2 regions of the Brevibacillus sp. FIR094 genome follow, and region 2 is predicted to be linked to the other one. Evidence: a T-box and tRNA genes for the amino acid it is inferred to sense, from the RefSeq annotation. Region 2 holds a T-box; the other holds one or more tRNA genes.
The links. A T-box is a leader RNA that pairs with one kind of tRNA and senses whether it is charged. The one in region 2 lies ahead of ACQ5DJ_RS13110 (valine--tRNA ligase), so its partner is inferred to be a tRNA-Val.

Region 1 (12,770 bases), on a different contig from region 2:
CGAAGAAAGGATTGTACTACCAGCATGTGGATCGGAAGTATTTATTGAATTTCCAGTTGAATAGTTTAGCTGTAAGGAATCATGAAATTGTTTGTTATTTTAAGTTTCTGGCACAGGAGGAACCTGGGTTTACGGAGAGGTTGTGCGGGGAGAATGCGGGCTTTTGTCCGGATACGGGGATGTGTGTGCCGTTTTTAGGGGGATGTTGATTCAATTGAATCACTCTCTTTTTTTATGCCCTCTTTTTCACGGCGTGAGAGGTAATCTACAAAAAAACTTATTGATAACTGTTATCAGCAGGATTATAATGGATGTAATTTCCAAATATTTACTTTTACTCTAGGATGATTAAAAAGGGAGGCATTACGATTATGAAAAAAGCCATTTTAGCAGGTGCATTAGGAATTGCAGTACTTACGGGTGCAAATTTGCCAGGATTGGAAGTCTCAAAAGCTAGCGCAGCAACAACGGCATTAGACATTCAAGAGGTTACGAAATACTATTCTCTGAGTTCATACGAAGTGACGCAAAAAGAATCTTTTCCGCTTAAAAAGGGAGAAGAACTTACGATATTTGTAAACAATTCAGGATTCCCGATCTCTTATACAGTCTTTGATGCGGATAATCAAGTGATTGGTACATACCATGCGAATTCACCTTACGGACGAGTATTCCAAGCACAAAAAGACGGCAATATTTCTGTACAATTTCAAGCCGGAGCGAATTCTTCCTATATGAAAAAAATGAATTTCACAGCTAAATTCGCTCTTTCCAAGTTTTAATCAGCGTTATGCGTATGTAAAACAGTAAGGGGCTGTCTCAAAAGTGGATTTCTCGCCAGAGAGACAGCCCGCTTGGATTCATTAACAATTCGAAAATCAACGTTGTTGACGCCAATGAACTAGGCGAAAAAAAGAACCCCTCTTGTCTACCAAGGGGTTGAGGTTATTAGTCACGATCTGAAAAGAAGCAGTCGATAAGTACAATACAATCATACGAGGAACCAGTTTTCCCCGTTCGAAGTTAAGTCGAGTGAGATATGGTCTGTGTCGTTCATTGCTCCTTATTTCTTTAATTCCTCTGGAATCTCAGGTTTCCCCACGAAACCAAAGGATGCTGTAGTTACCGCCAATACCGCAACAAATGAAGCAATTGCAGAAACATGTTTCGCTACGAACATCATCGCTTTATTTTTCATCTTTTCCACCTCCTTTCAGTGGAATTAGCGTCAGTGATTGCACAAAGAAGGTCTTAACCAGTGTCTCGCTGTCTATGAAAAATAATGAACTGACGATGAGAATTGAGATGGTCTTGAGGAGCAACGTCTGATTCTGTTTGAATAGTCGTGATTGCAATTCCATTTCTTGAGGTGCAAAAAGTGCTACTAGGACTAATGTGATGATAATAATCGGGGTGACAAAATCATTAGGTAGGGGAATTAGAGGGATTAATACAGCTCCCACTATACTTGTCATGGTGCAGTAGACAGACGATGAATAGTGAAATCCTCCTGAAAATTGGCGTAGTACTAAAAATCCAGCCAATGTGATTACTGTTCCTTGAAATGTCCCTATCATGAGTGAAATGGTAAGGCTACTCGTAATGATGAGAAGCATGTTGATGATAAGGATTAACCCAAATTTCATTGTAGGCACTGACTTCGTTTCATGTGGATTGATCGACTTTAGTTGGATTGCTATTCTTTCAGCAAGAGTTTCAATCATATTCCCCATCCCTTTTTATAGCCAGCCATGCCAGTATCGTGATTCCGATGGCCATCCCAAAGAAAATCCAGACTATGGAAGAAATTCCATATGTACTTGCTAATTTAAACAAGACCGTTATCAACACACCTGTTACAATGATCAGCGACAAAATAACCATGTTAATTCTATGGTAAATAAAGAAAGGCGCTCCGTCTCTGACAAATGTAAATTGTAGTCTACATTTCCGAAGTCCATAGCATAAGGCAAAGGTAAGTAATGCGGAGATTGTCTGGAATATGAACCCCGTGTTGATGGTTCGATCCCGTAACGATTCAATTGTCTCTAGTGCTCCTATGATGGTCAGGAAGAACACCTCCACCATCTGAATTCCCAAGTAGATTCCTGATGTTATCATAGTCATTAAGGCAGCATGTCCCCAATTCACGTTCCATACCAGGATTAATGCCCCAAAGATTATGACGACTTGGGCTATAGTTGCATAGTCTCCATATGGCGTAAATTGTCGTAGCCCAAACGAGAAAAGCATTAATACCAGACTCACAAAGAGAATCCGGTTGATATGCACCAAAAAGCCAAACCTAAATAGCGTAGTCAGAAGAGCAAATATCGCGAGGTATTCCAATGTTGAAAATAGGACAAACAGCATTTAACTTTTTCACCTCAATTACTTATTGAGTGTAATATTCTACGAAAAACGACAGATTCCTGCTTTTATTTACCAGTTTTGACATTTTAGAGTGATGCTGCGTCACACCCCCAAACTCGGCAAGTAGAAGCTCTATATTGCTACGTCATTTCGTTTCTGTATCGAGGTTAAATTGCACAATTTATACAATCGAGTACTATTATAGGCTCTCTATTGAATATCTGAGATAGCCCATTCACGTTAAATCAGCATTCCACAAAAAAGAATGCCATTTTGGCATTCCTTCTTCTTCATAATAATTCATTTAGGTGGAGCCCCTATGTTCTTCATTATTTGCGATAACATTCCGTCTGGCATTGCAGGACTTGAATCCCCCTTCAAAAGCCCCGTATCAGCACGACTAAACAGTGCCTGTAAAATAATTGATCTTTCAGCCTCAGATGCACCTTTTTCTTTGATTAATGCAAGGTACACGTAAGTCAATTGATATCTTTCCTTGGCATCTCTTGATAGATGGTAGGCACTCTGGGCAAGTAATACAAATAATCTAATCAGGTAAATTGCTATTGAAGTAAACAACACCAGCAATAAGCTAGCTTTAATAGAATTTGCTGTAAAGTGATTACCTTCGAAAATAGTTTCAGGTTTCCAAAACAGAATCGAAAGTAGCACAGTTGATAAAATGCTTGTCGCAACAATAGCCCATAGTCGCCACTGATTCCCCTGAGCATTATAGTGTTTACTTAACTCATCCCAATAAGTTGCTGGTGCTTCTAGCATTAATTTCTGCTGATATAATGACTCTAATTCTATTAGTTCTGCTTGCTTATCTAGTACAAATTGAGATAATTCATTTTGATTATGATCTACATATTCTTTGGTGCTGACACTTATTTCATTGCGCCATGCCTCCAACTCATCTTTAAAAGCTTTATATGTATCAGAGACTTCTCGGTGTTTCATTTTGAAGTCGCCATATAATTCGTCCCTATCTTTCGAAAAAGTGCTCTTTAATTGAGTTAAAGCTTTCTTATGCGCAGTGAGCTTTGGGTTAAATGTATGATCTTGCTCCTCCCACACATATGAATTCATTATCCCTTTAAAATACTCCTTATTTGTTATGCTATTGGTTGAGTTTTCAATTAGATAATTTAGCGCCGATATTCCCTGAGTAGTATTTTTTTCACATTGCTCCTTTAAAAATTGAGCAACCGCTGTAGAGGAGTAAATACGGTAATTATTGGCTTCATTCATCTTATTAATTGCGTTCACTATTAATCCTTGAGCGTGATTAACATTACTATCTTGATAGGAAACTGCTTGGTTAAGTTGATCAACTACTGCTCTAAAATAATTCTGTATATAAGTAAATCCCCCACCGCTTAAAAATGACCAATATTCAACTTCTTCTTTCATAAATCTATAAAAATATTCAATATCTCCATTAAAATCCTTTTCAATGTCTTCTGGATACAGAATGGTTTTTACTTTTAGCTCTTGAAAGTGTTTTTGCATTGCCTCATTAAAAACCTTCACTTCTGTAGTAATCGCCATCTATCTCCCCCCTATATCAGTAAGCTATGATGCCTTACAATTCGACAAGGCAGGGAGTTTTCCCTACATTTAGCATAGACATATTGGCTATTTTTCTGAATACGCGCACAATAGTCACATTCTAATGTAGGAGAGTTTCCTTAGGAATTATTGATTTGAATACGTAAGTGAACAAATCCATCATGTATTTGGCAAGTAAAAAGTGCAGAGTTCGGCAACCATTTTGTGCATAGCCTTGCCAGGCTAAATTTTTCATTATTAACGATGGGAAAGAGCATGCCGAAGGCGATAACTCTCTCCTGTGAAAGCTACGATGTGAGCATGATGCACAAGACGGTCAATCAAGGCAGCGGTTAAACGGTTATCTCCGAAAACCGTATTCCATTGGCTGAATTCCAAATTCGAGGTAACAATGACACTGATTCGCTCATAACATTCTGAGATTAGCTGGAAAAGTAGGTCAGCACCATCCTTGTGAAACGGAACAAATCCTAACTCATCTAAGATTAGTAAATCAGCATCCATTAATTCCTTCTGAAATCTCGGTAGATTACCAGCATGAAACTTGGTTTGCAAAATGGAAACCAACTCTGCAACCCGATAGAACCTCACATTTTTCCCCTGTTTACACGCCTCTACACCAATTGCCGTGGCCAGATGCGTCTTTCCTGTGCCTACGGCACCCAGCAAAATAACATTTTCCTTCCGTCCTACAAACGAGCCTCTCTTCAATTCCTCAATCGTTACACTGTCAGGTAACGAAACCGACTCGAAAGAGTACCCTTCAAAAGTCTTTATTTGCGTAAATCTTGCTTTCTGTAACAATCGTCGTATTTTTCCCTGCTCACGGGAACTTCGTTCCGCTGATAGTACCGCATGAAGAAACTGAGTTGGGTGTTCAAATGGTACTTGCTCGTAGATATTCATGACATGTGCTAATCTCATCTGCTTGCATAGTTGACGTAATTCTTCTCTCATTTTCGTACCTCCGTCCGTTGAAGTTGATCATATCTCGAAAGATCTGGCTGATACCCAACGAAAACAGAGGGTGTTTGATTGTCTTTCATAGGTGTTGGGATGATCTCTGGATGACGTAAACGGTACAGAACATGCTCCAAGCGACTCGCATCATCCTGCTTTTCTTGTGTTAGGCATCTTTCGATCTCCTCAATCTGGTATGTTTTTAGCATTCGAATGATCCAGCCGATTCTTGTTTTGCGACTTTTCCCTTCCACAGATTGAAGAAAAGCTTTTGTTTTGCTAGGAAGCAAAGCAAGGACAGAACTGTAATCGAGAGCCCTCGGCTTATTATAAAGTGGCTCTAACAGCGTTTGCAGATCAATTGGGATTGGCTCGTCTATATATCCCCTTGGCAGTGAAAGGAGGACTTCATAGCTGTCACTTAGTACATCTACTTTGTTCCACCAATACTTCAACCATACTCGTTCGTGAGAACGGATAGATGGAACCTTTAACGTTTTTTGATCAACGAGAACCTCACCGTATCCATTGGCTTTTAGAATTCTAAACGGAAAGCCTCATAAGATACGAGAGGAAGTTCCAAAAGCTTGATTTTCTCTTGCTCCCAAAGCTCTTGCTGTAAGACTCCCTTCGCATTATGGAGTCTTTTCAAATCCTCAAGGGCTTGCTGATTAATAACATTTTGTAGTTGTTCCATATCATTGGCTACAGGTAATGGAACACACCAATTTCTTCGAGCATAACCAACTTTGTTTTCAACATGTCCTTTTTCGTTCCCCTGAGCTGGATTGCAAAAGACAGGCTGGAAGCGATAATGGAGAGCAAATCGTTGAAATTCATCTGTAAGCTTTCTCTTTCCATCGGTTCCTACAGATACAACTGCAGCTGAAAGATTGTCAAACCAGATTCGATTGGGCACTCCGCCACACATCTCAAATAACTGCCGTAACCCTTCCAAGAAACACTCGGTGTTCTCCTTCGGAGTAACAAAGACAAATGCCGCATTACTGTAAGGGTAGGAGAGGATTAACATTTTCCGCTCTACCAGTTCACCGCCAATAATTGCTTGAAAGGTTCCAAAATCCGCCTGAGCTTCTCCCCCTGGATGTTCTAGACGAATATAAGGTTCCGACTTTTCGATTTGCAGTTCTAACTTCCGTTTGGCAACGTAGTACCGTACGGTACGGTCTGATCCTGCAAAGCCAAATTCGGAAACAAGACGATCATAGATACGTTTTGCAGTGTGCCTCTGCTTTTTGGGACGGAGACGGAATTGATCTTCTATAAGCCAGGTATCCACTTGCTCACGGTAAGCTTCCATGATGGGGAATTTTCCTCTAAGAGGACGCTCTGCTTTGTTCCAATCCGAACAGTCTGCATATTTCTTCGCTGTTCTCCAATTAACACCCGTTTGCTCTGCAATCTGGGAGATAGATTGATCTTTTACATCCCTCAAGTATTTGATATAGTGTTGTTGAGCCATTGCCAGCATTCCTTTCATCCCTCTCCTATCTGTTCGCCAAATAGAAGAGTAGGGGGTTGTTAGTTAGCTGGCAAGGCTTTTTTCATTTTCGGAAATGGCCTGCACTTTTCGGTTGCCAAAGTGTGTACTTTTATTTTGCCAAACACATCCATCACCCTAAAACAAAAGAATTCTTTAAAGAAGTATTGCAATCTTATCAATCTGGAAACTATCTAGTCGTTTACTCCTTGATTAATAGTAAAATTGGTCAACAATCCGTCAACAAGTTCTAAAAACACAGTTGTTGATGCGAATGAAACATACGAAAGAAATAACAAAAACCCTTGATTCCTCAAGGGTTCTAACGTTTGTATTATTGTGATCCGGACTGGGTACGAACCAGCGACCGCCACCCTGTCAAGATGGTGCTCTCCCAACTGAGCCTTGCTGTCATTGATATATCAGGGTTTCTCCAATGTCAACCACTTACCTTGCTGTTTCGTACACAATCATAAGGTGGTCTACTTAGTTAGTCAATCTTTAACCAACTATAATATTCCATGCTTGTTTAGTTAAAAACTTATTCTCCATTGCACACCGTAAATCAAGTAAAATTAGTATCTACTCCTCTTCATAACCGCCTCTCTCTCCGTACTTACCTTATATTCATTCAAATAATTACTACAATCACCGATTATTGAATGGATGTCTCTTCTTATATAAACTATGAACTGATTCTGATTTTGACATCTATATGAAAAATCTGAACCAAGTGTTTTTAATATTAATCCGCTTGGAATACCCGTATCTCTTATGTATTCGAACTTAAAGGTGACCCTTGCTTCATCCTTCCAAATATCTGTTAACTTAATGACTATACCATTTTTAGGGTTCTTGCTATCATTATAATAGACACCCAGTATTGTTATATCTTTCAAGCTTCCATTTTCTTTACATAATAAAAGGTGATTAACTGCTGAATTGCTAAGTTCATTTGCAATATAGGTTAAAGCATAGTGCCCCGAATCCAATCTATGCCATATATCCGAAAAGCTTGGATGTGTTGCACTTGCATAAAATATATATGTAAGGTTTTTTCGACTATCATAATTGCTCTTTGCTTGGATTGTTTCTTCAATACTTTTAAACTTTCTTGCTTCTGCAGTTAAATCGCTCTTAACTTTATCTCTTAACTCAGCTTTGCTGTTAAAATCTTTATATATACCCTTATTTGCATAATCTCTTTTAAATTTTCTTAGTCTTTCTAGCTCAATAGTGTCAACATTATCAGGATGCCCTTCAGTCGAGAAGTAAAGTTTAATGGGTTTATTCAAACTAATAAATTCCTCAATTTCCTCCACTGTTCCTGATTGTGACTTTCGTGTTGGTGTCCCCAGTTTACTTCTCATAGCACCAATTAAAACGTCACATTCTCTCACAAATTGTCTATTCAGTATTTCTTGTGTACTATAACCATCATATTCTGTGTTAGCATGAGTCTCCCATCTTACAGGCATAAAAACAATACTATAGTCCTTAGAATGCTCAGTATTCCAATCACGAATTGCTTTTGTAATAACATCGCGTTCATCCTTTACATCAGATGGAGATGCGATTAGTACTTCTATCACTTTTGCAAGATACCCCATTATTTTGTCACTCCTGTATAAAAGTATCCCTCTGAGTGGATCAATGCGACCTTACAAGCAGAAGGAATGTAGAATTTATTAAGAAACTAGTTTAGAATACACACCAAATATATAATCGAATGGTCAGTTTGCAAATAGAGAAGCGTGCGTTGGCAAAAACGGTGACGTATTTCAATTTGGCTTGTAACCTTGTTCGAAAAGTTGTATTCATATTTTGACCATACCCCACGCTTTAAATTACTGTCACCCCAACACAAAACACACTTATCGCTACTGTTCAGGAGATTAAATATCTGCTCTCTTCAAAAATCCAGATTCCTCTTGGTATTCAAATTCCTCATTCGTAAGAAGTTCCAACATAACAGCAATGGACTCTTCAAGTCTTTGTTGCTGCTTCTTATTAAAGTTGTTCTCCCCTGGTCTAAGAGGAAAAGCCCCAATCGATGGTAGACTAAACGAGTAGTCGGACTTTGGATGACGAGTAAATATACTTGCATTCTCAATATTATCTGGATAGAGAATAAATACACCTCTTGTTCCTAATATTGCATCTCGATAAGTATGTGCAGTATGAATATCATTTCTTTTGAAGTTTCCTTTCTGAAATTTTAACAATTCAGAGTCAATGGAAACACCGCTTTCATTACTTCTAAACATTGAAAGAAACTTGTTGTAATCCAGTTTGTACTTTGCGTCGAAATGAATCCAATGGGTTTGACTTCGACTAATTACTTCTAAACTGAAATCTGGATGGTACAATCCACCATCGTAACTACCATTCCAATCTTCGTTAACAAAATTCTTGAAATCACGATTGTAATAAAGATTGATCTCCGAATCATTATAATTAAAACTGACTTTACTTTCACTTTTTTCTCTTAAATTGAGCGTAAATCCCCTATCTGCTCGTTTTAGTAAATTTGAATATGTAGTCTGTCCACATATGCTTTCCAAGATTCTTATAAGTGAGAAAAAACACCAATATTCATAAAGTTTATGAATTGGACGTAAGTCCCCATTGACATTATCAAATTCTGAAGCATCTGTTTCTAACTGAAGTCCTAATTCAAACTCTTGAATCAATTTAACAAGCTCTTTATAGCCTCTGCTTTTCTGCAATATCATTGAATTGGATATGCGCCTAAAAGGACTAATGTTTCCAAAGAAAGGTTCATTCAAATACCCCATTAATTCATCCAAACAGTTCCCTAAAAAGAGCTTACTGTTTTGAAATTTTAAAGGTAAGGTTATTAAAATCATTTCAATGTTATTCACTAATTCTTCAAGACAAAATTTTACAAATTGGTTTTCAAGTGTATCAAATGTAAAATCAATATACTCTTCTGGTAACGATCTAGGTGTATATCCTTTGAAATGTCTACTCAAGTTTCCACCATACCCCCACTCCAAACTACTCGGATTTGAAGTGATCTCGTAAAGATTAGGGGCTACAATCAGAGGGGTATTATCTATAAAAATGTCATGACTTTTCTTAGAATGTGGATTTGCTAGTATCGTTTCAATTGCTAGTGGTAGGTTATTTTTTTCCATCAATCTTCGCAATTGGAAAATTAAGACCTGTGGTGAGCTTTCAGCCATTTGATCTAAACCTAGCGAGACTTCAGATGGTTGATCTAACGAGAAAATCAGCTCACTATGATACTGTGCTAATTCATATAAAAGAACTCTAAAGTCGTCCTCGTAGTTAAGTTTATAACTTACTACTTCAATTTCTATAGCTTCAATCGCTAGATGAAATTCAAATATAACAATACCCGCAAAACTTCTGAAATTGAGTCTACCAGATATTCTTGTTACATCATCTGCGATCTCTTGCCATGCTAATGGATTATTAAAAGAGATATAGTTCTTCAATTTTCCATTTGTAAAAGGAAAGACTTCATAATGTGGTACCCTACGCTGTTGCAGAATCTCCTTTTTACTCATGGGATAATCAAGCACAAAATCAAATTCTGTTTCTTCACGAACACATATATCTCTAAAAATATCCGAAACTTCATCTCTAATAAACATTAAGGGTGGACTTGTTTTAGTAAACAAAATATCGTTAGCATCCACATAATTAAATTCATATTCACTTAGCCGTTCAAAACGAAATTCTGGACCAATATCAGAAATGTTATTCAATAACAATGAAAAAGTAAGAGGTTTCCCTAACAGAGTTTCGATTCTTCTTGAAAATTTGCTTATTAGCATATAAACCCACAGTAACCCGTAATATTAAGATTTCTCTCCATTGCCATCAACTTAATGTGCGATTTCTTATATCTAATTACATCTCCATCTTTACAAAACGCAGTCAACCTCTTTATTAAATTTGATATCTGTTTCCGATTTCCATGTATCTTAGGCAGTATCTTCTGCATAAGGATTTCGTCGTACAACTGGTCGTCATCCACTAACCACTCTAATTTAACATTTAAATCCGTATGAAGTTCTTTGGCTTTTAAAACGTATTCGCAACACTCAACAACAATTCGATACCCAAATGTAAAGTCTTCAACCAAGTTGTATACTTGGTCTAAAAAATCAGTGATTGGTTTCAATATTTCCTGATCTATGCTAGTAAGATTATTCAATAGCTTCCTTACATTATATTGAGTTAATAGATACTTGTTTACTTCACTGATACTTAGCATTGCTCTGACTTCATTCTTAATAAGCGACTGATTAAAGATAGTAGATGGAGCATCAGTTGCTTTTTCAATAACGAATGAACGATCCAGAACCTTTGGTGAAAACATGTAAGTCGTTTCATCAATATTAACAGTACCGACAAAAAAGAGGTTTTCAGATATATAGAGACCCTCCCTTTGAATTGCTTCATATACATACTCAAGAAATTCATTGTTATTTTTGTAGTATTTTTGCAACAATAATAACTCGTTCTTCGGTAATAACGGTACATTACTTATTCCCTCATGTCTTGATGTTTCAAGAAGAGCAAGAAAACGGGCAAAATACATTTCCACGTGGGATAAATTCATTTCATCAAACAATACAAAAAACGGAATTTTCCTATATTGAATTGAGTTCGCCTTTAGTAACATATTTATCAATGCGGTTGGCTGATACATTTCCCCCTCATCTCCGAAAGGATTTTTATAACCAAGAATGTTTCTACCGTCCTTCCAGCCTGCTTCAACAGGAATAAAGGTACTATTGAAGTTCTCATCAATATGCTTTAGGGGATTTATGGAGTTAGCCAGTTGGCGTATTCCATATGTTTTTCCGGTTCCACTTGCACCTGTTAGAATCAAAAAAGGCTTGGTTGCAAGCGAAACCAATAAATGAGTATCAACCTCAACTCTATCATCCAAATCAAGCTCAATAGGTCTACTGTTTTTGTTTCCAAGTCCCTCCCCTTCCAACCACTTACGAAACTGTTCGGCAGTTAAAGAGAATACTCGATGGAACTCATAAGCTATGCACTGTTCGTAAAAAGTTCTAATGTGTTCTTTATTGTTTCCAGATGGATTCTCCACCCAAAATGTCTTCTTCAATCTATCAAACAAGAGCATTTTTACGATTTTGCCTACTTCACCCGACTTAATCAGTCTGGAAAAATCATATGAAACGATATCTTCTCGAATAGCTGATTCTGGCGAAGCACCTGAAGTAACTAAGACACCCCGAATATTTGTAAATGCCTTTTCATTTTCAAATTGGCTTCTTCTAATTACTCCTTTCATATTTTCAGTGGACGAGGCACTAAAGACATGTATGAAACTTTCATGTGTAAATAGTATTGCTGTTAAACAAAACAGGCCAATTTGTTCAGGATACTGTTGAATTTCATCCCAATATGAAGGGAGTTCATTGGTTTCATTTAGACCTAGTGTAGCACGAAGTTGAGGTTGATCTATTGCTAAGTCACCCCTATATGACCCATTAACGTATTCCCTTAAGCAACCTTCTTTTACTAAGCTGATAATATTTACAATTCCGTATTTTGTTTGTGAAGCATTGATTTTAGAAAGCATTCCCTTTGCCTCCATTACCTTCGTTATGTTCTCAATAGCTTTATAAATCAAAACAAAAATATATTCACAAATTAATGGATTTATGAAATAATAAATCCAGGTAATTGAAAGAGTCTGTTTCTTCCCCAAGCAATAATAAAGTGATATAATTTATCCTTGAAAAGCGAAAGGATGTTCCTATATGAATAACAATATTACCCAACCAATCATAGCTATTAACAACAGAATAGCGTATGACGAGAATGTCCCTCACATAATTAAGTATATGGGTTCAAAAAGAAACATCTTGGACTTTGTTATTCAAGGAATTGAAGACTGTTATTTAGGTGGAGCAGTCTGTGACCTTTTTGCAGGTTCAAGTGTACTTTCAGGTTCATTAAGAAGTTCTGTTCCTGTTCTTTCAAATGATATACAAGTTTATTCTGCTATTCTAGCAAAAACGTATCTCTCAAATTATGATTGGAATAAACATCCCAACATTTTAAATGAGATTGTTGAAGAGGCGACAGAACGTGCAGAAACATTTTTCGCGGCTTTTCCAGACTTGGTCTTTGATTATAATGTTCCTTTAACAATCGAAGAGTTTAATGAACTAGAAAAGAAGCAACAGAAATTAATAGACAAAGATTTCTCTGGGTTTCAATATCACCTGTTTGCTAAAGATTTTTCAGGAACTTATTGGTCATTCAGGCAATGCGTATGGATTGATGCATTACGTTCGGTTGCGGAAGATTACAAGAAAACACC
Region 2 (12,770 bases):
CATTTTGTTACAGGTATTTGTTGCCATTTTATATCCGCCTCCAGCCATATTCACATTATCGAAAACGGCTGACATGGAGAGGTTCATGAGGCGTATGGCCGTCGTCGCTTGCTTCAAGCATGACAACTTTACAATATCGGCATCCCAAAACGTGTCAAAAGAGTAGACGTCAGTCCTAACGGAAGACCAACAACTGTGAAGTAGTCTCCGGTTATTCCTTCCACGATCGTGGCTCCAATACCCTGAATGGCGTATGAGCCCGCTTTATCCATCGGCTCACCTGTCGCAATGTACGACTTGATCTCTTGCTCTGTTAAAGCTCGAATTCTTACGTGTGTTAGACTATGTGAGACTTCCGCACGGCCTGTCTCCACATCTATCAAGGCGACTCCACTATAAACGGTATGCTCTTGCCCCTGGAGCATGGACAACATACAATATGCGTCCATTTCATCAACAGGCTTGCCCAATATTTGGCCATCAAGAACGACTACCGTATCAGATCCTAAAACGACGCCTTCCGTCAAGCGAGAAGCTACTTCCTTGGCCTTGCGTAAAGACAATTCTTCTACTACTTCGCTCGCAGATAAATGCACTGCTGTCGTCTCATCTACATCACTGGTGATGACGGTAAATGATAAGCCTAAAGCTTGCAGAAGCTCCCTTCGACGCGGCGAAGATGAAGCCAGAATGAGAGGAACATTTTTTTTCGTCATTTTTCAACCTACTTTATTCGTCGATGTATCCAAAATGCGAGGGCTAAGCCTCCGATACTGGCTAGATTTAGTTTTACCTGAAAGTTCAGTTCGTACTTCAAAATTTCTAAATCTGCCGCAGGCGACCAAGTAATCTCTTTGCTCTTGGTCAAAAAAGGTAGCCAGGGACTTAAAATCTCCCCGATAATGCTGCCAAACAAAAGTCCACTCACCAACAGAAACACGAGAGTAAGCGTTTCTTTCCCCATTTTCCCAACTCCCTTTTTATAAGGGATTCTCTTTTTGCCAAACATAAGTTTAGCAAATGGGGAGAAGCGAAACAATCCCTGATTGCTCTTGGTAGTTACTGTAAAGAAAGAAAAGGCCTCCTGCAAGAAAACCTTGCGGAAGACCATATAAACGTACATTTATATGGATGAACGTGCATTTTGAATCCAGCTCGCGTAGCTCTCGAAAAAGGCAAGAACACCCGCCTGTACTTGCCACGCATAGGATTCGGCGCTTTCCACCTTTTTGCCCACGCTCGCTTCTGCCATTTTGTCCCTGGCTGCAAGCGCTTGATTCACCCCATTTACCATCCCGTCTAGCAATGGCTTCCAGGCTTCCTTAGCTTCCATTTTACGGCTTTCCTCCAGAAATTGGCGGTGAATTTCTTTTAATTCTGCCGTTTCTTTTGCCGTTGGCGCTAGTTGACCCGTCGTAATAATCAGCCCGGATTGAGCCGAAAGTGTTTGGACGAGTTTGACTCCATGGGCGAAAAATGCCTTCACGTTAGGGTCACCAGATGCGTTGGCAGCTTTCCCGACAGGAACAGACCCTTCAAAAGCGGGAAAGGAAAATTCTTTGACGTATATATCCATGCCTTTGTTTTTCAGGCTGGCGGCAAAGGCTAGCACAGCATCTCTTGTGGGAGCAGCGGCGGCGAACATGTACTGCTTGCTTGCGTCCTTATAAAGCAAATGAGGAATTCCCGCTTTCTCCAGTGGTTCTACAGCTGTTTGCGGCGATGCATCCGGCTGGAATACTCCTGCCTGTGCAACGTACATGTTTACTGCTGGCAGTTGTAAAGCTATCGCTTTTTGACCCACTGCGTTGCCATTCGTCGGCGTCTCTTGCGTTGACTGGCTTTGATTTGGCAAAGCTGGACTTGTCACGCCATTTTTCCCAGCCGTTTGTTCAGTGCCTGCACCCGGCGCAGTCAGTGTCTGAACCGTTTCACTCAGAACATTTCCATATGACTCGGAAAACTCCTTTTGGGAAAAAACCGTCAAAACAAGAAATCCGAACAAGAGGCCAATTGCTACAGCCCCACCTGTTGTTAAAGTCGTGCGCCAAAAGGGCCCCTTTGGCCATAACGCGGCAAGCCGACTCACCGGACTACTCCTGTACCCCTTCTCTTCTGTATCGTCGAAGGAATAATCGGATTCATAGGAGTCGTTTGTCGTCTGATCGAATTCAACGTTCGGTTTCGTTTCTTTCGCGGCAGCTCCACGTAGCTGCATCATCCGTTCCCATGCTTCGTTGCCCTTCTCCTTTAACGGGTCAGTAAACAGCAAGGGAGGTGCTTGAAAACGAACACGAGGAGTGTCATCCTTTGGGGTGCGCTTTCTACTTGCTTCCTTCGGGATGTCTTCCCGCTTTTCATCCCAGAACCTTCCGTTCATTTTGACCGTCACACGATTTTTATTTTGTCCGCTCATACGCTTGCCCTCCTAGTCACAGGCTCTTTGTACTAGCATACGTTTTACTCGGACGGGTTATGACTTCTATCTAGTGATTCTATTACATTTGTTTCTACTACTATTCCCCATGCCATTTCAAGAGGTTTTGCTCCAATACAAAATCACAGCTAACCCAATCGTCACAAAAGGCGCAAACGGCACTTCGCATTTGATACTTACTTTACGTATCAGCAACAAAATGAGAGAGACGAGAAAAGCTGCCAAGCTCGCAATCGTAAGAACGAGTACAAAATCGCGGACCCCAAGTCCATAGCAGACTAGAGCGAACAGCTTCACATCCCCCATCCCAAGCGCGAGCGGCCTATGCCAGCTGATCCATCCAAATACCAGTATACTGAGTATCGCAAAGAGTCCAGCCATCAGCCATTCCCTCGGCGAAGAGAGAACATACTCCATAAAAGAAATCAGTACAAAACCTACACCTAATGCACGATTAGGTATTCGCTTATGACGAAAGTCCACCCACGAGAGGTAAAGACAGAGCCCGAATAATATCACAGCGTTTGCCATTTCTTCTTCCCCCAGTCGAAAACTGTCGTTAAGAATACCTTTCATTCCTGGGACAAAAAAAACTGCCCAGAATGCTCTGGACAGCCTCTCGATTTATGACCATGTTTTACGGATTCCAAGTGAACAAAAGACCAGCGTGAACGAGACCACCGCCAAACCCATACAGCAGGATGGTATCCCCCGCCTTTACTTTGCCTTCCTTGACCCCCAAAGCGAGCGACAATGGGATGGTAGCCGCTGATGTGTTGCCGTAATGTGTCAGACTGTACAATGTCTTTTCGAGAGGGAATTGACTCTTCTCGCAAATGGATTCGATCATGCGCAAATTGGCACTGTGCGGGATGAACCAGTCGATTTCTTCGAGCGTTTTGCCCGCCCGGCTCACTACCTCCTGCATCCCTTTTGGAACAGTGGTTACTGCCCACTTGTACACTTCTCTCCCGTTTTGAACCATGCATCCATTCCCGCTCAATTCTCGTCCGTCCATATGCGTTGACAAGCCCGATCGGTATACATGAATCCCACCGTCCCCCTTTGAACCTAAATAGGCGGACAAAAATCCGGGAGCTGTAGAGTCCTGCTCAACCAGCACCGCCCCTGCTCCATCACCGAACAGGATGCACGTCGTACGATCCGTATAGTCGGTTACTTTTGTTAACGTTTCTGCACCTACCACCAACACTTTACGATGCATGCCAGAGCTGATAAGCGCATTTGCCATATGAAGCGCATACGTAAATCCTGCACAGGTAGCGGAGATATCCATTGCTCCCGCTTGCTCGACTTGAAAATGCGCCTGGATTTGACTTGCAACGCTTGGAAATGGATAGTCTGGCGTACTGGTCGCCACCAAAATCATATCGACATCACGGACATCCTTTTCGTAATTCGCGATCATATCGTGGATAGCAGCGATGGCCAGATCACTGGTAAATTCATCTTCCCTTGCCATACGCCGCTCATGAATACCCGTTCGTTGTAAAATCCACTCATTCGATGTCTCCACTAGCTTTTCCATATCTGTATTGGTAAGAACGCGACTCGGCACATACGTACCGATAGCGGTAATTCGCGACTTGAAGGGGCTTGCATTGGTCATCATCAGATCATCACCTTCCGTTTTTATGATCTGATTATAACACTAGATATTAGTATCTGGTATTAATTTTTGATTAAAAAAGATTTATGAAAATCCTTTTGGTTGGGTCAACATAGTGGAGGAGAAGAAAAAGCACTGTTCTCTTCGACTCTGACACGCCAGCAGGGGGATTCACTGGTCGTCTCCACTACAAAAAGGGGCCCGTCGATCCAAAGCCACCCTACGGGCGGAAGATTCTCAAGGGAGAAGTGTTCGACAAGCGTGGTCCCCTTTTTGTAGTTCCGACTGGGTTGGCGTTGTCAAGGTCTACGAGCCCTGTGCTTTTTCTTCTCACCAGCATTGTTGGTATATCGATGTCTTTTTAAATCTTTACTTTCCGATAGTAAATAAAAAGACTTGAAACCCGTAGGTCCCAAGTCTTCATACGCCTCTATCCGCTATTTTCCTAGCTTTTCAGCCAGCCAATAAGCAGATTTCCAGATATCTCCTGCACCCATTGTCAACACGAGATCGCCTTCTTGCAATCCTTGGAAGACATGCTCCTGCATTTGTTCCTTCGTCGGAATGTACTGCGCACGCGGGTGGCTGTTGGTACGGATTTTTTGCACCAACACCTCGGAGGTAACTCCTTCGATTTTTTCTTCTCCAGCTGGAGAGTAGATATCCGTGATAATCACTTCATCTGCTTCTGAAAAGGCACGGCTGAATTCATCCATGAGGAAATACGTACGCGTGTAGCGCTGTGGCTGAAACACTGCGATTACACGTCTACCCGATGCCCTTGCCCCGCTTAGTGTAGCGATAATTTCTGTCGGATGATGCGCGTAGTCGTCTACGACCAGGACACCTCGTGCATCCCCGATAATTTGAAATCTGCGCTTGGCACCGCTAAAAGTAGACAGTGCCTGTGCAATTTTATCAAAAGAAAGGCCAGCATCCAGGCAAACAATGATCGCAGCCAGTGCATTCGCAATATTATGCTTGCCTGGAACCGAGAGGCATAATTCACCCAAGAGCTCATTCTGACGATAAATTTGGGACTTGCTGCAACGATCACCACATTCAATTGAAACGGCAGAAACCCCTGCTTGCGCTGTGAAATTCGGGTCGACTGCATACGTCACGACCGTTTTTTCAACAGATGGCATGACTTCACGCACGATTGGATCATCGATGCACAGGATCGCTTTTCCATCCGGTTTGAGATGGCTCAAGAACTGGACATACGCCTGTTTCAAATTGTTGAAGTCGCCATCGAAGTGCTCCAGATGATCTGGTTCGATACTCGTTACAATTTCATACATCGGTCTGTATTCCAAAAAGGAACCGTCGCTCTCGTCTGCCTCGGCAATGACATAGTCACTGGTACCTGCTTTTGCATTGGTACCAGCACTCATCAATTCACCGCCGATGATGAAAGTCGGGTCTACACCGCACTCTTCCAGCACGTGAGAGATCATCGATGTCGTGGTTGTCTTGCCGTGTGCTCCGGCTACTGCTACTCCTGTGCGTTCATTCAATATGCGAGCAAGCATTTGGGAACGGTGCATGACCGGAATTCCTAATGCTTGACCTGCGATCACCTCAGGATTGTCTTTGGAAATACTGGTGGAGTATACGATGCTGTCTGCTCCCTCCACGTGGGCAGCATTATGGCCAATATGAATGACCGCCCCTCTTGCTTCCAGCTTTTTCGCCAAATCATTCATGGCGACATCGGAGCCGGTTACCTTGTATCCAAGGTCGATCAAGACGCGGGCAATGGCACTCATGCCATAACCGCCGATGCCCACAAAGTGGACGTGTTGGGCCTGATCCACCCTATTCACCTGCCTCTTCTACTATAGTGGGAAAGAATGCGCGTACTTGGGCGATGAAGTAGAGCGAACCGCAGACGACCAACCAGTCATCCGCCTTCGCTGATTGCTTCTCCCGCATCCAAGAAAGGAGAAACGCCCGCCAGTTTGGGACTGCATCGAGAAACTCTTGCTCCCAGCCACCGGCTAAAAACGACTCTTGTAAGCTATTGGCTTCGGCTGCACGCGGGAAGTCAAAGGTCGTCACATGCAGCTTTTTGATTTTTGACTTTACTGGTGCGAGCGACTCTGCCATTTTGGCAAGCGGCTTATCTGCCAATCCAGAAAAGAGCAAATGCAGCTGTACTCCGTCCGGTAACAACCGATCCAGACTGCTTACAAGCGCCTCCATTCCTTCCTGATTGTGTGCCCCATCCAAGATAACGATTGGTCTTGGAGAGATGACTTCTAGACGACCAGGCCAACGCGTTTGTTGCAAACCGCGAGATATTTCTTCTTCCTCCAGCAAGAAAGAGAAGTAATTCCGCAGAATATCAATGGTCATCAAAGCAACGGCTGCATTGGTTGTTTGGTGAATGCCATTCATGGTAAGACGGTAGGATGCTTCTGCACGACGGTGAATGCTTTTGTAGCGAAACTGTTGGTCGCCCAGTTGCTCCTCTACCTGCTCTGCCTGGAAATGTTCACCTATATGGTATAGCGTACTCTTCGTTTGTCTCGCGCGCTCCTCAAAAACCGCGAGAAGTTCCGGCCTAACCTCACCAGTGACTACAGGAACACCCGGCTTGATAATCCCCGCTTTTTCCCGGGCAATGTCTTCCAAGTTTTCTCCCAACACTTGCGTATGGTCCATGCCGATATTCGTGATGACCGAAACAAGCGGAAGGACGACGTTCGTCGAATCCAATCGCCCGCCTAGTCCTGTTTCCCATACGACTACCGCTGGTCTCGCCACTCTTGAAAAATAAAGAATGGCGATCAGCGTAATCACTTCAAATTCGGTAGGGGAACCGAACTCTGTTTCTTGTTCGCATCGTTGTACCCATACCTTAACCTCATTTACCAGCTGCAATAGATCTTCTTCCGCAATCATGCTGCCGTTGTAACGGATGCGCTCACGGAAATCAACCAAATAGGGGGAGGTAAATGTACCTACACTATATCCGGCCTCCATCAGCATTTGCGTTAGGAATGCGCAGGTTGAGCCTTTTCCATTGGTGCCAGCCACATGAATAAATGGGATTCTCCGCTCAGGATGCCCTACTTGCTCCAAAACCCACTGCATTCTCTCAAGCCCCGGCCGTTGACCGAACCTGAGCAGTCCATGCAGCCAGTCGAGCGCTTGCGTGTATTCTACAAACCCTTCTTCTGCATGCATACCACAATGCTCCATTCTCAAAAATATGCGATGGTATGGCGGATCATTCGCCCTTCAATTCGGCAAGTCGTGCAATCACTTTATCCCGCTTATCCATGTAGTCTGCCATCTTCGCTTTTTCCTCTGCGACTACTTTTTCAGGTGCCTTGGCCATAAATCCAGCATTGTTGAGCTTTTTCTCAATGCGCTCCACTTCGCCGTTGAGTGTCGCCACTTCTTTTTCCAGACGATTCAGCTCTTGCTCGATATCGATCAAGCCTGCCAGTGGAAGGAACAATTCTGCTCCCGTGATCACAGAAGACATCGCTTTATCAGGCGTAGCCAGATCCAGGCTGATTTCCAGACGCTCAGGGTTGCAGAAACGGGCGAGGTAGTGTTCACCACGTATCAGGCGCTCAGCGGACAATGCATCGCTTGGCTTGATCAAGAGCTCAATTTTCTTGGACATCGGTACGTTTACTTCCGCACGGATGTTGCGTACGCTACGGATGATATCCATCAATTGGTTCATTTCGCTTTCTGCTTCAGCAAAAATCCATTGCTCGTTAACAGTTGGCCAAGGTGCTACTGTGATGCTCTCGCCTTGGTGCGGCAATGCCTGCCAGATTTCCTCCGTGATGAACGGCATGAACGGATGCAACAGCTTGAGCGTTTGATCCAGAACCGTCACCAGAACGGATTGGGTTGTTTTCTTCGCCGCTTCATCTGTACCGTACAGCGGCAGCTTCGCCATTTCGATATACCAGTCACACAGGTCATCCCAAATGAAGTTGTAAAGGACACGGCCTACTTCACCGAATTCAAATGCGTCTGACAGACGGGTTACATCTGCGATTGTCGCTTGCAGGCGGGAGAGAATCCATTTGTCTGGTGTAGACAGCTCACCGCTCAAATCGATTTCCTCATATTTGAAGTCAGTCAGGTTCATCAAGGCAAAACGAGACGCATTCCAAATCTTGTTCGCGAAGTTGCGGTTTGCCTCCACCTTTTCCCAATAGAAGCGCTGGTCATTTCCTGGGGAATTCCCTGTCGCTAGTGTGTATCGCAGCGCATCTGCTCCGTACTTCTCAATCACTTCCATCGGATCGACACCGTTGCCAAGTGATTTGGACATTTTGCGGCCCTCAGAGTCGCGAATAATGCCGTGGATCAAGACGGATTCAAACGGACTTTTCCCGGTAAATTCAAGACCTGAGAACATCATGCGAGCAACCCAGAAGAAGATGATATCGTAGCCTGTTACCAGGACATTCGTTGGATAGAAGTACTTCATGTCCTCCGATTCTTCCGGCCAGCCCAGTGTCGAGAACGGCCATAGTCCAGAGGAGAACCATGTATCGAGAACGTCGTTGTCCTGCTCCAGCTTGTGGCTGTGGCAGCTTGGGCACTCAGTCACATCCGCGCGAGATACAATCGTTTCGTTACAATCTCCGCAATACCATGCAGGAATTCGGTGGCCCCACCAAAGCTGACGGGAGATGCACCAGTCGCGGATGTTTTCAATCCAACGCAGGTAGTTCGTCTTGAAGCGCTCTGGGACGAATTTCACACTTTCAGGGCTATTTGCATTAGCCAGTGCTTCGTCAGCCAAAGGCTGCATTTTTACGAACCATTGGGTAGAAAGGTATGGTTCTACAACTGCATCGCTGCGCTCACTATGTCCAACCTGATGGATATGCTCCTCAACCTTGAACATAACACCTTGCTCAGTCAAATCTTTGATGATTTGCTTACGGCATGCAAAGCGATCCAAGCCTTTGTAGATACCAGCCAGTTCGTTCATCGTGCCCGTCTCATCCATGACAACGATTTGTGGCAACTGATGACGAAGACCCAATTCAAAGTCATTCGGATCGTGTGCTGGCGTAATTTTTACAGCGCCAGAACCAAACTCAGGATCAACGTAATCATCAGCGACGATTGGAATTTCGCGACCTACGATTGGCAAAATAACGGTTTTGCCGATCATGTCCTTGTAACGCTCATCTTCTGGATGTACCGCAACAGCCGTATCACCGACCATCGTTTCCGGACGGGTTGTAGCTACTTCGATATAACCGGTGCCATCTGCCAATGGGTAACGCATGTGATGCAGTGCACCTTTTACTTCCTTGTAGATTACTTCAATATCGGACAGAGCAGTGCGAGCAGCAGGGTCCCAGTTAATGATGCGGTTACCGCGATAGATCAAGCCTTTTTCGTAGAGGCGAACAAATACTTCGCGTACAGCTTGGGACAAGCCTTCATCCATCGTAAAACGCTCGCGGGAGTAATCCAGGGCAAGACCAAGCTTTTCCCACTGCTCACGAATATGTGAAGCGTAAATGTGCTTCCATTCCCATATTTTTTCCACAAATTTTTCTCGGCCCAGATCATGGCGAGAGATGCCTTCTTCACGCAAGGTAGCTTCCACGCGTGCTTGGGTTGCAATACCAGCGTGGTCCATACCTGGCAAGAACAAGGTGCTGTAGCCTTGCATACGCTTGGTACGCGTAATGATATCTTGCAAAGTCGTATCCAGCGCGTGGCCCAAGTGCAATTTACCAGTTACGTTCGGCGGTGGAATGACAATCGTAAACGGACGTTTATTCGGGTCACGTTCTGCCTTGAAAAATTGTTTTTCGATCCAATACGGATACCATTTGTTCTCTGCTGCCTTTGGATCATAGTTTTTCGGCAGCAATTGGTCGATGTCGGTTGTTGGCTGTATAGACATGTACGACTCCTCCTATTAGCATAACTTGCTTTGCAAAAAATAAAAAAACCCTTCATCGCAAAGGACGAAAGGATTATTTTCGCGGTACCACCTTTGTTAACACACGATAAACGTCATGCTTATGGTGTGTTCACTCTGACAAGATAACGGTTGCGAACCGGTCTCGGCTAAGCACATGCTTTCACCGAAAAAACTCCTGGGCGACCTTCAGCCATTCATGACCTTAGAGAATCTCGCAGCAATTGATTCTCCTCTCTGCTAAGGCGTCCTGACTTACTCTTCCCACTCATCGTTCATATCGTATGTAGTTGTCGTATGATTAGCTTTCACTATTATATACAATCACGCTGTTTGGCGTCAAACCCGGGTTTCGCCCACTTTTCCAACTGCAATGCCCAGTGCTTCGGTAAAACCGAGCACGCCCAGAATATCGAGAATTTCTTCTCGGACATTGACGATTTCTACCTGTTTGCCCATGGCCAACAGTTCTTTCGTGGTAAAAAACAGGCTTCCAATACCGGAAGAATCTACAAAGGAGACACCTTGAAAATCGACGGTAACGGATTGATTTCGCCCTCCATACTGCTGGAGCAATTCACCTACTCGATCTCCTACAGCCATGTCCAACTCTCCGACGAAAAACAATGTAGCCTGTCCGTTCGCCTCTGTTGCGCGGTAGTCCATGCTCAAACTCCTCTCAATAGGTATCGGTACACCCAATCTGCTCGTCCTTTTACTATATTACCCATTTTCATTCACTTGCAAACATTTGGCTTTTGGGAAATCGTTGCTTAACGCGAAAGGATACATTCTAAAATGAGCTTTGTACCTGCCAGGGAGCTGCTTAAATAAACACGATCACAGTATTGCAGGATCACGTGAAAACCGGCCCCAAGCGAGTGGCGCGTAGAAAATCCTTGCTGTAGGGTAGCTCGCGGGATATCTTCGAGCAAAATTCCTTGGCCTTCATCATGAATCACAGCCCGGCACATTTGCCTGTCATTCGATAGGTATAGCGTAACCACACCGCCATTTCCGTGCTTCAACGTATTAGAAGCAGCTTCGTTGACCGCAACGAGAAACTGTAGCAAGCGCTTATCAGAAATGCCTTGTGGTTCCAAAGCTTGCTTAAATAATTTACGAAGTTCTGCAAGCTGCTCCGGTAAACGGATGTCGATTGCCAAGAGCTTATGCCCTTCACGAAGCAAGGAAAATAATTCTTCATCACTAAGCAACAAGAGCTTACCTTCTGTGACCACACCCAGAATATCTCTGTAGATCTCCCATTCCCGTCTTTTGCGTTTTCGTTCTTCTGCAATGACGGCGGTGACATCAATCAAAGCGATTCCACATGTCCGATCTGGCAAAACAGATGTGTATAATTCAAACACCTTTGTGCCATCAGTGGTGACAATTTGTTCCCTTACAGGACCACCCGATCCAGCCGCCTCTTCGACCAGTCGTTGCATTTCTTGCTCTACTTCCAAACTCGCGCGAACGTCACCCAGCGGACGCACTTCTCCTTCATCGTAAAGATAGAGGAAAACGGTCTCGATCTGACGCAGTATGGATAACTTCTGAATCTCTTGCTTTATTAATCGCCCCCGCTCGTCGTCTCGATCCTTCCAATGTAACAAGACGTCTGCCGGGTCCAATTCGCCACTCATGTGCCATGTGTGAAATTCTTCCAGGAGCAATCGCTCCAGAACATCTTCCCGTCGCAAAACTTTTTCGATATCGATAATGTAGTACGGATCACCTGCTATACCGCGCAATCCGCTACCGATTATTCGGAAATCATAGGCGAGCTCTATTTCTATGCGTCCGTGCAAATCATGATCAGAACTGCTTAACCCAATGGTCGTCCGGCTCACTGCTACCAGCTTCGCCTGGAACGATTCCATCGTCGCTAGGTTCGTCACCTTTACAGTGCGGGGCGGAACTACTTTGTTAGCTGCACCGCCAGAACGTAGCGCGACAAGGCAATTATCACAAGTGGGATTGTCCGGACAACGCTCACACAAAATCACAGTTCATCCTCCTATTCACGCGCAACTACACGAGGGCTATACTCTCTTCAGGCTCAAATTGAAGAATCAACACAGAAATATCATCCGTTTGGTTTCGCTGGTGTGTTATCCCCATTAAGTAGGCCTCAACACGATTCATCGATTCCTGCTTACTTTCACCAGGCATATTTAATAAGGAGGATAGTTCTTCAAGCCAATGCCTGCTGCCTCGAGATACTTCTTTTCTCCCTGTATCCAGCAAACCATCTGTGTAGAGCAATAGCATGCCCTCTTCTTCTAAGGGTACCTCCTCCATTTGATACGTGCTATCGGGCAAAAGCCCTAGGCCGACCCCACCCTTGCTAGCTAAAATGGTTTGATTCGATTTGGACAAATAAAAAGGCTGTGGATGTCCTGCCCTGCCAAATCGAATTTTGTGTTCGATCTCATCATAGACAGCAACCAGCATCGTAATGTAAGAACGGGTTTTCACTAAATCTGCATAAAGCAACTGATTGAGTCTTTCCAAAATCTCATCCGGCGAATAGCTGGACTGCAAAACCTGTCGTACAGCAATCCTAATCCCTGTTGCCCAAATACTGGCCAAAAAACCGTGCCCGGACACATCGGCAATGATAAAACAGGTGTAGCGATCATTGATTTGTCTATAATCGATGTAATCTCCGCCTACATAATCGACTGGCACGTAAACCGTTCTTGTTCGCAAACTGGTTAACTGCAATTCTTCTGTGGGAATGAGCATCGACTGCATGCGTCTAGCCA

Region 1: it encodes a tRNA-Val, which carries the amino acid that the T-box ahead of ACQ5DJ_RS13110 (valine--tRNA ligase) is inferred to sense. The anticodon was not compared.

What each region holds. Positions count from the first base shown of each region.
Region 1 is NZ_JBEAES010000022.1:82,819-95,588, forward strand. Features, by position in the region: gene ACQ5DJ_RS19510 (lipase family protein) at 1-209, shown strand, start outside; gene ACQ5DJ_RS19515 (hypothetical protein) at 372-782, shown strand; gene ACQ5DJ_RS19520 (cyclic lactone autoinducer peptide) at 1,064-1,198, opposite strand; gene ACQ5DJ_RS19525 (accessory gene regulator ArgB-like protein) at 1,188-1,724, opposite strand; gene ACQ5DJ_RS19530 (DUF6161 domain-containing protein) at 2,674-3,927, opposite strand; gene istB (IS21-like element helper ATPase IstB) at 4,186-4,905, opposite strand; gene ACQ5DJ_RS19540 (hypothetical protein) at 4,902-5,363, opposite strand; gene istA (IS21 family transposase) at 5,444-6,409, opposite strand; tRNA gene ACQ5DJ_RS19550 (tRNA-Val) at 6,753-6,814, opposite strand; gene ACQ5DJ_RS19555 (hypothetical protein) at 6,985-8,019, opposite strand; gene ACQ5DJ_RS19560 (DUF2357 domain-containing protein) at 8,305-10,236, opposite strand; gene ACQ5DJ_RS19565 (McrB family protein) at 10,230-12,023, opposite strand; gene ACQ5DJ_RS19570 (DNA adenine methylase) at 12,205-12,770, shown strand, end outside.
Region 2 is NZ_JBEAES010000012.1:120,139-132,908, forward strand. Features, by position in the region: gene radC (RadC family protein) at 1-27, opposite strand, end outside; gene ACQ5DJ_RS13075 (Maf family protein) at 129-716, opposite strand; gene ACQ5DJ_RS13080 (DUF4321 domain-containing protein) at 725-964, opposite strand; gene ACQ5DJ_RS13085 (hypothetical protein) at 1,124-2,416, opposite strand; gene ACQ5DJ_RS13090 (prepilin peptidase) at 2,534-2,968, opposite strand; gene ACQ5DJ_RS13095 (ketoacyl-ACP synthase III) at 3,075-4,070, opposite strand; gene murC (UDP-N-acetylmuramate--L-alanine ligase) at 4,505-5,887, opposite strand; gene ACQ5DJ_RS13105 (bifunctional folylpolyglutamate synthase/dihydrofolate synthase) at 5,889-7,262, opposite strand; gene ACQ5DJ_RS13110 (valine--tRNA ligase) at 7,306-9,978, opposite strand; T-box leader at 10,036-10,277, opposite strand; gene ACQ5DJ_RS13115 (STAS domain-containing protein) at 10,336-10,662, opposite strand; gene ACQ5DJ_RS13120 (ATP-binding protein) at 10,770-12,008, opposite strand; gene ACQ5DJ_RS13125 (PP2C family protein-serine/threonine phosphatase) at 12,034-12,770, opposite strand, start outside.